One region of the Azospirillum sp. HJ39 genome, then DNA from elsewhere that is predicted to be linked to it. Evidence: predicted binding sites of a transcription regulator. Region 1 holds the regulator's gene; each other region holds the start of a gene.
The links. Region 1 encodes PhoB, which activates phosphate uptake and scavenging genes when phosphate is short. Its sites were predicted from a motif close to TNTCATAAAACTGTCA; they were not measured.
Positions count from the first base shown of each region.

Region 2: a site for PhoB is predicted at 1,898-1,913, ahead of ABMY26_RS20785 (RNA degradosome polyphosphate kinase). Genes of this name have one in related genera too.
Region 3: a site for PhoB is predicted at 1,593-1,608, ahead of ABMY26_RS28715 (5'-nucleotidase, lipoprotein e(P4) family). Genes of this name have one in related genera too.
Region 4: a site for PhoB is predicted at 1,446-1,461, ahead of ABMY26_RS34515 (DUF47 domain-containing protein). Genes of this name have one in related genera too.

Region 1 is NZ_CP167911.1:131,139-134,324, forward strand. It holds gene pstA (phosphate ABC transporter permease PstA) at 1-368, shown strand, start outside; gene pstB (phosphate ABC transporter ATP-binding protein PstB) at 374-1,192, shown strand; gene phoB (phosphate regulon transcriptional regulator PhoB) at 1,283-1,987, shown strand; gene ABMY26_RS14105 (S-adenosyl-l-methionine hydroxide adenosyltransferase family protein) at 2,149-2,877, shown strand; gene ABMY26_RS14110 (Bax inhibitor-1/YccA family protein) at 3,006-3,186, opposite strand, start outside.
Region 2 is NZ_CP167911.1:1,593,288-1,596,473, forward strand. It holds gene ABMY26_RS20775 (CHAD domain-containing protein) at 1-1,132, opposite strand, end outside; gene ABMY26_RS20780 (histidine phosphatase family protein) at 1,316-1,834, opposite strand; gene ABMY26_RS20785 (RNA degradosome polyphosphate kinase) at 2,013-3,186, shown strand, end outside.
Region 3 is NZ_CP167912.1:244,516-247,701, reverse strand. It holds gene ABMY26_RS28725 (LysR family transcriptional regulator) at 1-761, opposite strand, end outside; gene ABMY26_RS28720 (glutathione S-transferase family protein) at 873-1,496, shown strand; gene ABMY26_RS28715 (5'-nucleotidase, lipoprotein e(P4) family) at 1,629-2,507, shown strand; gene ABMY26_RS28710 (hypothetical protein) at 2,544-2,696, opposite strand.
Region 4 is NZ_CP167913.1:666,317-669,502, reverse strand. It holds gene ABMY26_RS34520 (anion permease) at 1-703, opposite strand, end outside; gene ABMY26_RS34515 (DUF47 domain-containing protein) at 714-1,358, opposite strand; gene ABMY26_RS34510 (hypothetical protein) at 1,637-2,170, shown strand; gene ABMY26_RS34505 (hypothetical protein) at 2,514-2,762, shown strand; gene ABMY26_RS34500 (hypothetical protein) at 2,857-3,147, shown strand.

The DNA.
Region 1 (3,186 bases):
CGGTGCCGCCCTCGGTCCGCGAGGCGGCGCTGGGGATCGGCGCCTCGCCGCTGCAGACGGTGCTGCACCATGTGCTGCCGCTGGCGATGCCCGGCATCCTGACCGGCACCATCATCGGCATGGCCCGCGCGCTGGGCGAGACGGCGCCCCTGCTGATGATCGGCATGGTCGCCTTCATCGTCGACGTGCCGCACGGCCTGACCGACAGCGCCACGGTGCTGCCGGTACAGATTTACATGTGGGCCGACAGCCCCGAACGTGCCTTCACCGAGCGCACCTCGGCGGCAATCCTGATCCTGCTCGGCGTCCTGATCCTGCTGAACGGGGCGGCCGTCGTCCTGCGCAAGCTTTTCGAGAGGCGGTGGTGAGCGTCATGAGCATCCAGACCCAACTGAAGCTGCGGCCCCGCGCCGACCGGCGCAGCGGCGGTGCCACCGCCAGCAAGATGACGGCAAGCGGGGTGAAGGTGTTCTACGGCGCCAAGCAGGCGCTGAAGGGCATCGACCTCGACATCCAGGAGAACCGGGTGCTGTCGCTGATCGGCCCGTCCGGCTGCGGCAAGTCGACCTTCCTGCGCTGCCTGAACCGGATGAACGACACCGTCGAGGGCTGCCGGGTCGAGGGGCGGATCGCGCTGGACGGCGAGGACGTCTATGGCAAGGCCGTCGATGCGGTGCAGCTGCGCGCCCGCGTCGGCATGGTGTTCCAGAAGCCCAACCCCTTCCCGAAATCGATCTACGACAACATCGCCTACGGTCCGCGCATCCACGGCCTGGCGTCCGGCCGCGACGAGCTGGACGAGGTGGTGCAGACCTCGCTGAAGCGCGCCGGCCTGTGGGGCGAGGTGAAGGACCGCCTGCGCGAACCCGGCACCAGCCTGTCGGGCGGCCAGCAGCAACGGCTGTGCATCGCCCGCGCCATCGCCGTCAGCCCCGAGGTGATCCTGATGGACGAGCCCTGTTCGGCGCTCGATCCCATCGCGACCGCCCATATCGAGGAGCTGATCGACGAGCTGCGGGCCAACTACACCATCGTCATCGTCACCCACAACATGCAGCAGGCCGCCCGCGTGTCGCAGCGCACCGCCTTCTTCCATCTCGGCGAGATGGTGGAGTGCGACGACACCGAGGAAATCTTCACCAACCCGCGCGACGAGCGCACCCAGGGCTACATCACCGGCCGCTATGGCTGACCCTGCCGACGCCTCCGCCCCATCCCTCCCTGTTGAAAAGGCTGTGCCATGCCGGTTAACGTCGAGACGCGCGCTGTGAACGGAGCCTCCATGAATGCGGCCCTCAAGCCGCTCGTCCTGATCGTCGAGGACGAGGCCGATATCCTGACGCTGCTGAAGTACAACCTGGAAAAGGAAGGCTTCCGCGTCGCCACCGCCAGCGACGGCGAGGAGGCCCTGCTGGCCGCCGGCGAACAGACGCCGCACATCGTGCTGCTGGACTGGATGCTGCCGCTGATGAGCGGGCTGGAGGTCTGCCGCCAGCTGCGCCGCAACGCCAAGACCCGCGACATCCCGATCATCATGCTGACCGCCCGCGGCGAGGAGGGCGACCGGGTGCGCGGCCTGAACTCCGGCGCCGACGACTACATCACCAAGCCCTTCTCGCCGACCGAGCTGGTGGCCCGCATGCGTGCGGTGCTGCGCCGCGCCTCCCCCGGCATGACCGACGAGGTACTGACCTTCGCTGACGTGACCATGGATCTGGCCGCCCACCGCGTCCGCCGGAACAGCCGTGACGTACATCTCGGCCCGACCGAATTCCGCCTGCTGCGCCATTTCATGCAGCATCCCGGCCGCGTCTTCTCACGCGAGCAGCTGCTCGATCTGGTGTGGGGCCACGACGTGTACGTCGAGCCGCGTACGGTCGACGTACACATCCGCCGCCTGCGCAAGGCGATGAACGAAGAGGACGAGCTGGACCTGATCCGCACCGTACGTTCGGCGGGGTACGCGCTGGATACGAAGTCGATGTGAGGAGAGGTTAGACTCCCACCTATCCTCCCCCACTGAGTGGGGGAGGGATTGCCGCCACACACTGACAAAGGTCCAATCCCCTCCCCCGCCCAGCGGGGGAGGTCAGGGTGGGGGCCGATGTCCCCTGACATCTCCCACCGGGCAGCGCTACACTGCCGCTCATGATCCTGCTCTTCACCGACTTCGGCCTCAGCGGCCCCTACACCGGCCAGATGAAAGCGGTGGTGGCGCAGCAGGCACCCGGTGTCCCCGTGATCGACCTGTTCGCCGACGCACCAGCCTTCGACCCGCAGCTGTCCGCCTATCTGCTTGCCGCCTACGCTCCGGCCTTCCCTGCCGGAAGCGTCTTCCTCTGCGTCGTCGATCCCGGCGTCGGGACCGACCGGCGGCCGGTGATGGTGGAGGCCGACGGGCGCTGGTTCGTCGGGCCGGATAACGGACTGTTCGCCCTGCTGGCCCGCCGCGCAACGTCGCTGAACGCCTGGACCATCGACTGGATTCCGGATCGGCTCTCCGCCAGCTTCCACGGCCGCGACCTGTTCGCCCCGGTTTCCGCTGCGCTGGCGACCGGCCGGACGGTGGAGCGCAGCCCGCTGCCGGGCGCGGCCATCGACCGGCCCGGCTGGCCGGACGAGCTGGCGCGCATCGTCTATGTCGATGTCTACGGCAATGGCATGACCGGGATGCGGGCCGGCGCCCTGGCCGCCGATGCGGTGCTGACCGTCGCCGGAACCCGCATCGCCCGTGCCGGCACCTTCGGGGCGGTCGGGCCGGGAGAGGCGCTGTGGTACGAAAACTCGAACGGGCTGGTCGAGATCGCGGTCAATTGCGGGCGTGCCGACCGGGTGCTCGGACTCCAGGTCGGCGATGAAGTGACGGTCGACTCGTGAAGCCGGCGCCCTGAAAACGAAACCGCCCGGAAGCGGTGGCTTCCGGGCGGCGGCTTGTCAGATAGGCTGATGTCCGATGCAGTGACGGTCCGAAGGCAACCCCGGACCCCGAGCGACGGTCCTCGGGGTTAGTCGTTGTTGCGCTGGCCCAGGAACTGCAGCAGGAACTGGAACAGGTTGATGAAGTCCAGGTACAGCGTCAGGGCGCCCATCAGGGCGAGCTTGCCGGTGCTTTCGTGATCGTAGCCCTCGGCGTAGCTTTCCTTGATCGACTGGGTGTCGTAGGCGGTCAGGCCGGTGAAGATCAGC
Region 2 (3,186 bases), 1.5 Mb from region 1:
CAGCCTCCGACACCCAGCGGCCATGCTCCAGCCAGGCGGCCAGCGCCAGCACCATGGTGGTGCAGCCGGGCGCCAGGATCGCCGCCATCGCCTCCCGCGCCGGCCCGGCACCTGCCGAACGGGCCAGGGCGGCCAGACGCTCCAGCGCGGCACGGTCGATGCCGGGCAATCCCCGCGGATCGGCCGGCAACGGATTGGCCAGCAACGGCTCCAGGGCGCCGGACATCAGCACGTCCCAGCCGCGCGCCGGGCCCAGCCGCTTGGCCAGCGCCCGGCTCTCCTCCACCAGCCGGTCGGCGTCCGGCGAGGCGACCAGCGGGGCGAAGAACCGGTGGGCGATGCGCAGCCGGCGCAGCGCGATGCGCATGCGGTGCAACCCCTCGACGTGGGCACCGCCGAGCGCGCAGGCCTCGTTGGCGAGGAATTGGCGGAGCGCCTGGCGCAGGATGTGGCGGTAGGCCTCCGCCACCGTGGTCAGCGGCGACAGGCCGAGCGCCTCGGCCTCAACCGGTCCCGGCGCCCTGCCGGTCACCAGCCGCAACCCGGCCTCCGCCTTGCTTTCGGTGCCGATGCGCATGGGCACCGCGTTCTGCAGGGTGAGGGCGAGATCGAACAGGCTGGCCACCTTGCCGGCCTTCAACTCCAGCTCCACCTCGCTCAGGGGCAGCGATTGGCCGCCGGCATAGACGCCGCCGTCGTCGACCGCCAGTTCGACTGCGGTCAGCGGATCGGGGCGGACCAGCAGGGTGGTGCGGCGGAAATCGGTGACGAACAGGCAGTCGAGCGCGTCGAGGGCCGCTGCCGGCACCAGCCCGGCCACGGCGGGATCGGCCAGCAGGCTGCGTTCCACAGCCTCGCCCGCCACCGGCCAATCCCACTCCCGCCGCACCGCGACCGCCGCCGAATCGCCGGGGCTGGCGCTGTTGACGGTCTTCAGCGTCTGGACGAAGCGGTCGCCCTCCTGCCGCACCCGCAACGCCACGCCGTTGGCGGCCAGCCGCAGGTCGGGCGTGTCGAAATAGGCGGTGCGCAGCCGCTGCGTCACCGGCGGGCCGTCGGCCAGCGCCAGCACCGCCGGCAGCGCCGTCACCCGCGCCAGATCGGCCGGGGCGGCGTGGAGCTTCAGTTCCACTTCGCGAAAACCCGCGCTCGATGGCTGGGTGTCGGCACCGGCGGACGGGCCAGCGGGCGGGGCGACGGGCGGAATGGCGGGTGACAAGGCTGTGCGTCCTCCCGAATCCGGCCGGAGCGGCCTGGAATGAACCGGTCTGGAACGAACCGGTGGACCCGTGGATACTCCAACCTCCGCCGCAGGTTAAGAGAGTTTACGCGGTTGCACAAAATCCGCCAGCCGGCCGGCCCCCAGTTCCAGGTCGGCCCAGTGCAGCGTCTCGAACACCAGAACGGCGCAGGCGGCAGTCGGGAACTTGTCGGTCAGTGCATGGCGCAACCCATGGTCGCCGCTGCCGGTCAGCGCGTTGGCCAGCTCGTGCAGGTCCGGGTTGTGGGCCACCAGCATCAGCCCGGTCGCCGTGTCCGGCGTGTCGCGCAGCCGCTCCAGCAGGGTGCGTGCGCCGCAGAGATACAGGCCGCGCTCATGCTCGACCGGCGGGTAGGGCGCGCCCATCGCCGCCATCGTCCGCTTGCGCGTCTCCACCGCCCGGGCGGCGGTCGAACACAGGACGAGGTCGATGCGGGCATGGTGCCGCGCCAGATAGGCGCCGACCTGCGCCGCCGCCCGCTCGCCGCGGGCGTTGAGGGGGCGGTCGTGGTCGGCCAGCGACGGATCGTCCCAGGCGGATTTGGCATGACGCAACAGAAACAACGTCTTCATGGCGGCAGGATCGGTCCGGAAGGGGCGGGGGACGGAAAACGGCTCGGCAGATCGCCGATTGGGAGTCCTGAAACCGTAACGCATATGGGATACTCTGTCTGCCCACCATATAAGGGCAGCCGGCGGCACGAAGCCGCCGGCTCTAGACCTTCGGGGCCCCAAGATTTCAGAGGTTGACGTGACCCATCTCCAGGAACTCGAGTCGGTCGGCATCGAGCCGAACGCCCCGGAACGCTTCATCAATCGGGAGCTGTCGTGGCTGGCCTTCAACCAGCGCGTCCTGGACGAGGCCGCCAACCCGAACCATCCGTTGCTGGAGCGGCTGCGGTTCCTGTCGATCTCCGCCAGCAACCTGGACGAATTCTACATGGTCCGCGTCGCCGGCCTGAAAGGGCAGGTGGCCGCGGGCGTGAAGGCGCCCAGCCCGGAGAACCTGACGCCCGCCCAGCAGCTGGCCGCGGTCAAGCAGCGGATCGCCACGCTGATGGACAGCCAGCAGACCATGTGGCGCTCGCTGAGGGGCGAGTTGCGCGAGGCCGGCATCACTGTGGCCGATCCCGCCGACCTCAGCGACGGGGAAAAGGACTGGCTGGAAGCCCGGTTCCTCGACGACATCTTCCCGATCCTGACCCCCATCGCGGTCGACCCGGCCCACCCCTTCCCGTTCCTGCCCAATCTCGGATTCTCGCTGGCGCTGCAACTGCATGACCCGGTCAAGGGCCGGCACATCGACGCGCTGGTGCCGCTGCCCTCGCAGCTGGATCGATTCCTGCGCCTGCCGGGCTCGGACATCCGCTTCATCCAGCTGGAAAAGGTGGTGATGCTGTTCATCGACCGCCTGTTCCCGCCCTTCCAGGTCAAGGCCCACGGCGTCTTCCGCGTCCTGCGCGACAGCGAGATGGAGATCGAGGAGGAGGCGGAGGATCTGGTCCGCACCTTCGAAAGCGCGCTGAAGCGTCGCCGCCGCGGCAGCGTCATCCGGCTCGCCACCGACAGCGGCATGGCCCCCGACCTGCGCGAATTCCTGCGCCACGAGTTGAACGTCGCATCAGACGACGTCTTCATCCTGGACGGGCTGATCGGCCTGACCGACACCAAGCAGCTGATCGTCGACGAGCGGCCGGATCTGGTCTTCCGCCCCTTCAACGCCCGTTTCCCCGAGCGGATCCGCGATTTCGGCGGCGACTGCTTCGCGGCCATCCGCCACAAGGACATCGTCGTCCACCACCCCTACGAGTCCTTCGACGTGGTGGTGCAGTTCATCCGGCAGGCGGCGCGTGACCCGCAGGTCGTCGCCATCAAGCAGACGCTCTACCGCACCAGCAAGGACAGCCCGATCGTCGCCGCGTTGA
Region 3 (3,186 bases), on a different replicon from region 1:
CGCACCAGCGTCCCGGCGGCGATGTCGTCGGCAACCTGATAGGACAGCGGACGCGCGATGCCGTGCCCGTCGCGCGCGGCGAGCAGGGCCGAGTCGATGTGGCTGACGGCAAGGCGCGGCGCGACCCTGACCAGCCGCTCCCGCCCATCGATCAGAAAGCGCCATTCCGGCGATCCGGAGCGGCCCGTCGAGACGATGACGTCGTGGGCGGCCAGATCCTCCGGCGTTTCGGGAGTGCCGCGCCGCGCCAGATAGGCGGGGCTGGCAACGAGATGACGCCCGACCTGCCCGACCCGCCGGGCGACCAGACCGGAATCGGGAAGCGGGCCGATGCGGATCGCCACGTCCAGCTCCTCCTCGATCAGGTCGAGGTTGCCGTCGGACAGCACCAGCTCGATCCGGATGTCGGGCAGGGCACGCATGAAGTCGAGGACCAGCGGCGTCACATGCTCGCGCCCGAACATCACCGGCGCGGTGATGCGCAGCCGCCCGCGCAGCGGCCGGTCGGTGCCGGTGGCGGCCAGCGCCTCGTCATAGTCGGCCAGCAGCCGGCGCGCCTGCTCCGCCAGCCGCCGCCCGGCATCGGTCGGGGCGAGATTGCGGGTGGTCCGCTCGATCAGCCGCAGGCCCAGCCGCTCCTCCAGCCCCGACAGGGCGCGGGTGACGACAGGTGCGGAGCGGCGCAGCCGCTTGGCGGCGGCGGCAAGGCTGCCGGTCTCCAGGATCGCAACGAAGATCGCCAGTTCGTCCAGCCGGTCCACGATTCTTCCAGTTTCCGAAAGAGTTCCTTGCGATCAAAGCGCATTCCTGCCGAACCGCGCAAGTGGTTGTCTTGCACGCATCGACCGCCCAAGACAACGGAGAACCAGCCGGTGACCACCCCAGCCATCACGCTCTACGGAACGCCGCTGTCCGGCCATGTCCACCGGGTCGAAGCCTTCCTGAACATCCTCGGCCTGCCATTCCGCTATGTCGACGCGAATGCCGAGCTGCAGAAATCCGATGGATTCCTCGCCCTCAATCCGCTTGGACAGATCCCGGTTCTTGTCGATGGCGAGCTGGCCCTGGCGGATTCGACCGCGATCCTGGTCTACCTCGCCAGCCGGTACGACGGCAGCGGCCTGTGGAGCCCGAAGGCACCGGAGGAGGCCGCACAGGTCCAGCGCTGGCTGTCGATCGCATCGGCCGAACTGCGCTTCGGACCGGCGCGGGCACGCTTCCTGACCCTGTGGGGCGGAACCACCTCCTACGCCGACGCGCATGCGCTCGCCGAACGGATCCTGCGCTTCATGGACGGGCATCTGGCAAACCGGGACTGGCTGGCGGCGGAGCGGCCGACCATCGCCGACCTCGCCTGCTACGCCTATGTCGCCCGTGCACCGGAAGGCGGGGTGCCGCTCGATCCATACCCCGCCGTGCGGCGCTGGCTCGAACGGGTGGAGGCGATCCCGCGGTGCACGCCGATGCCGCGCAGCCCCGCCCCCGAACCGGCCTGAGCCGAACCGGTGCCCGGACAGCTTGACGCAAGCGACGTTTTGTTACTGACGCAAGCGTCACGGCACCATCGCCAAGCGCCCTGAACTGTGGTTCGATGACGGTTCCATGACACTTGATCGATGGGTGTGTCGATGCGCAAATCCGCCTGTTCCGGGCGCTGGTCGCTGCTGTCCGGTGCGGTTGTCCTCTCCCTTCTGGCCGGTCCCGCTCTGGCGGCGGATCCGGCTCCCCAAGGCCCGGTGCCGCAGAACGACCTGCTGAACGCCGAGCTGTGGATGCAGCGCTCGGTCGAATACAAGGCGAATGCGCTGGCGGTCTATGCGCTGGGCAGGATCCAGCTGGACAAGGCGCTGGCCGACAAGACCTGGACCGCGGCGACCGAGCAGACCGGCGCTTACCAGGACCTGCCGCCGGCGGTGGTGCTGGACCTGGACGAGACGGCGATGGACAACTCGGCCTATCAGGCCGGCCTCGTGACCACCGGCACCGACTTCTCGCCCAAGAGCTGGGATGGCTGGGTGAAGGCGGAGAAGGCGACCGCGGTGCCGGGCGCCGTGGAGTTCACGCACTATGCCGAATCGAAGGGCGTCAAGGTCTTCTACGTGACCAACCGCAGCGCCGACCAGGAGGAGCCGACCCGCCGCAACGCGCAGGCGCTGGGCTTCCCGATGGGCGGCAACGTCGATACCTTCCTGATGTCCAAGGAAAAGCCGGACTGGGGATCGGCGAAAAGCACGCGGCGCGCGGCCATCGCCAAGGATTACCGGATCGTCCTGCTGTTCGGCGACAATTTCGGCGACTTCACCGACGCCTACAACGGCAGCGAGGCGGACCGGCTGAAGGCCTACGAGGCGGCGAAGGAGCATTTCGGGCGCGACTGGCTGATGCTGGCCAATCCCGGCTACGGCTCGTTCGAGAGCGCGCCCTACAGCCATAATTTCAAGCTGTCGGCGGACGAGAAGCGGGCAAAGAAGATCGGCGCGCTGGAACCCTGGGCGCCGGCCCAGTAAGGCGGCCCAGCAAGGTGGATGATCGGTGCGCCGGGCTCAGAAAAGCAGGCGCACCGCCTGCACGATGACAACCCACGGCGCACCGATCATCACCGCCCAGACGGCCACCCGCGGAAGCCCGCGCATCTTGCGGATCTTCGGCTCGGCGGAGGGGGCGGCTTCGAAAGAGGCGGCGTTGTAGATCGACATGGCCTGTGGCTCCGGGAGCGGGATGGCGTTGACGTCATCATGAGGTTACGATCCTTAACGACTGTTAAAGAGCCCGGGACTTGAGGCAGGCACTTGCGATGTACCGCCGTGGATAAGGCATACCTCGAATGTACAGGTCGCTGCATTCAAACCGGTCCGGCACCAAACCTCTACCACTTTCGCGCAAGACTGCCTGAACTCGGAAGGCCGATGTTTTTTACTTCGGTATCGGCAAGCCGCGGCGGCGCGTGACAAAGCCGTAATATTGCCACGAAATCAAACGCACGCGATTGTAGGCGTATCGAGAAATAGATACGAATCAGGGATTTAACCGCTTTCCCCGCCGGAATCCGGACAAGATGCCGCAAGTTTCCTCAACCCATGCGGATTGACTCGACGCCATCTTTGACTGATTCTGTCCTCGTCAGGTTGACGGCCGGCAAGCCGTTGACCGGCATCGAGAAAATCCCCTTCGGCGAGGTCACCGCCG
Region 4 (3,186 bases), on a different replicon from region 1:
TGCCCAGCCCCATCGCCGCCTGACAGGCGATGATGACCCAGAAGGGAACGTGGAAGCTGTCGCCCAGCATGCCCTGGCTGAACAGCAGAACGGCGATGATGCCCATCGTCTTCTGCGCGTCGTTGCCGCCATGGCCCAGGCTGTAGAGCGCCGCCGAGACCAGCTGGAGATGGCGGAACTGCCGGTCGACCGCGAAGGGCGGGGCGCGGCGCAGCAGCCAGGACACCACCAGCATCAGCAGCAGTGCCAGCAGCAGGCCGATGCCCGGCGACAGCACGATGGCGACCGCGGTCTTGGTGAAGCCGCTGGCGATGATGGCGCCGAGCCCCGCCTTGGCGATGCCGGCCCCGGCGATGCCGCCGACCAGCGCATGGGACGAGGAGGAGGGCAGCCCAAGCCACCAGGTGATCAGGTTCCAGCCGATGGCGCCGATCAGCGCCGCCAGGATCACCGCCGGGTCCATCACCAGCGGATCGACCAGCCCGGTGCCGACCGTGGTGGCGACATGCAGGCCGAAGAACAGGAAGGCGATGAAATTGAAGAAGGCCGCCCACAGGACGGCCAGCTTGGGGGACAGCACGCGGGTCGACACCACGGTGGCGATGGAGTTCGCCGCGTCGTGCAGTCCGTTGATGAAGTCGAAGGCGAGCGCGACGAAGACGATGACGACGATCGCCGGCAGACCGAGTTGCAGGGCCTCCATTACCGCCGCCTCACACCTGGTCGAGCGTGATGCCCGCGACCAGGTCGCCGACGTCGTCGCACCGGTCGGTCACCGCCTCCAGCATCTCATACAGTTCGCGCCGGCCGAGGAAGGCGATCATGTCCGGCTTCTCCGCGATCAGCGCCTTCAGCGCATCGCGCAGCACGTCGTCGGCCTCGTCCTCCAGGTCGGACAGCCGGCCGCAGAGATGGTCGATCCGCTCCGCGTTGCGGGCGATGGCGCCCAGCAGCGGCATCAGCTCCACCAGAACGTCCGCCTGCTGGCGGATCAGCGCGACGAAACGCCGCATCGGCTCGTCGAAATCCTCGACGCCATAGAGGCCGGCATGGCGCGGCACCTCGTCCATCAGGTCGATGGCGTCGTCCAGCGCGTTGATCAGCGACAGGATGTCCGAGCGGTCGAAGGGGGTGATGAAGGCGCGGTGCAGGTCGCGCCCGGCATCCTTGGCGATGCGGTCGGCGTCCTTCTCCACCCGCTTCAGCGCCGCGACCTTCTGCGGACGCTCGTCCGGCGCGGACTCCATCACCGCTTCCAATGCGATGGCGGCTGCGGCGATGTGGCGGGCCTGCTCGACGAACTGGTCGACGAAGCGTTCCTCCTTCGGCATCAGCGAACGGAATGCGCGCAGCAGCATGGGACGGTGTCTCGCGTGGACTGTACGAAATTTCGGCTGCTCTTAGCACGCTTCGCCGGGCAGTGCAGCGGCGGCATGTCATGTAAATGCCATGAAACAGTCATCTGGTAACAAAATCGCCACAGGTCGTTGCCTGGTGCCGCGTTTTCCGGCACCGGCGGAACGGGTCCGCTCCGGGCGCTCCGCCATGGAAAGCACGGCCGCGCCACCCCAAATCCCAGCCGGATATCCGCCGGATCTCCGCCTACCGGCCCCACCCGACCGCAGGTTCCCCCGCAATGACGTGCCCGCCCCTTCCGCTACGCCGCCTTGCCTTGCCGGCTCTGCTGCCGGCCCTCTTGCTGGCCCCCCTGCTGGCAGCGGCACCGCTGCACGCCCAGACGGCCGGCGATGCCGCCGCCGGACGCTGCAGCCCCACCGTCTCGGCCGCGCTCGGCACCTGGGACGCCGGTCTTGCGACCGCTGAGCTGTTCGGCGAAAAGGCGGTGGCGCTCGCCCGTGAGAAGGGACGGGAGTATCTGCTGCCGCTGCTGGGCATCGACCCCAAGACGGCACAGCCCGATGCCAACGGCAGCGGCACCACCGACGACGTCGGCCGCGCGCTGGAGGAAAGCCGCGACGACCCCGAACGCCGCGCCGCACTCTGTGCCGCCATCACCCGCGCCGCCGACGAGGCGAAGACCACCGCCGGCGCCGGCCTCGACGCGCTGAGGCGCGCGCTCGACAACTGGCAGCTGACCCCGGCGCCGGCCACGCCCCCCGCCGCACCGGCTCCGGCACCCTCCAAGCCGGACGGGCTGATCCGGACCTGAGCCGGCCCAGCCCCCTCCGATGTGCAAAACCGCATCCCGCGCAAGAGGGGATTGCCGCGTGAGCCGGCCGGAATTTGCCGCGTCTGCCCCGCGAAACGGTCACAGGCGGAATAAACCGGTCCACCCTATGTTTACGCCCGCAGAGGCCGCCCGCGTCACGCCCCTTCTCCAGGGGCGCCGCGGGTCGAAGGGCCACCATGCGGCGGAACTGCCGGAACGCCCGTCGTGATACGAATGTCCATTTGTCACAGACGAACGTCATAGGCACCGTTGTAGCGGCCGGTCCGAAGGTCTAATCTGTCAGTGTCCCCAACCAATTCCCGAACATGGGAAGGTGCCATCCATGAATCTGAACAGTCTGGCCAGCGACATGGTGAATACCGCTCTGGCCTGTGAAAAGGCGCTCCCCGGTAGGGCGAACGCCGACGAACACGATCTCGCCCGGCACATCCTGGTCGAACCCGACCACGCCTGGCACGTTTGCGAGACCTATGCCCGCGCCGTGCGAATCCCGGTCGAACAGCTCCCGGTCAGCCAGCTGCGCGGTCTCATCAGCGACATTGTCCTGTCGAAGCTTCCCCGTTACGACTGAGTTTCTCGATCCCAGGGCCGGCCCCGTATCCGGCCGACGGCCGGAACGATCCGGGTTCTTCAAATCCCGCCAATCCCTGTTCCGTGGTGCCACCATGGCGATCGAGCTTCATTCCTTCACCGTAACGCTGGCCGTCGCGGATGCGACCGGATGCGCCAGTGCCGCCGAACACCGTGCCCGCGTCTGGAAGGCCGTGTCCGACCTGTCCGCCGCCGTCCGCAATGCCGGCATGGCGACCGAGGCCCGGTTCCGCGGCCAGGACCGCCAGGGCCATGTCCTGTTCGAGGCGACCGACACCGGTGCCGCCTTCCTGCGCGCCCTGCCCGCCATCGCCCGCGTCGACGACGCCCGCATGAATGGCGGACGCGTGCAGCTCCGTCACTGACGGAACCTCCGCCCGGCGCATGAAAAAGGCCCGCCGCTC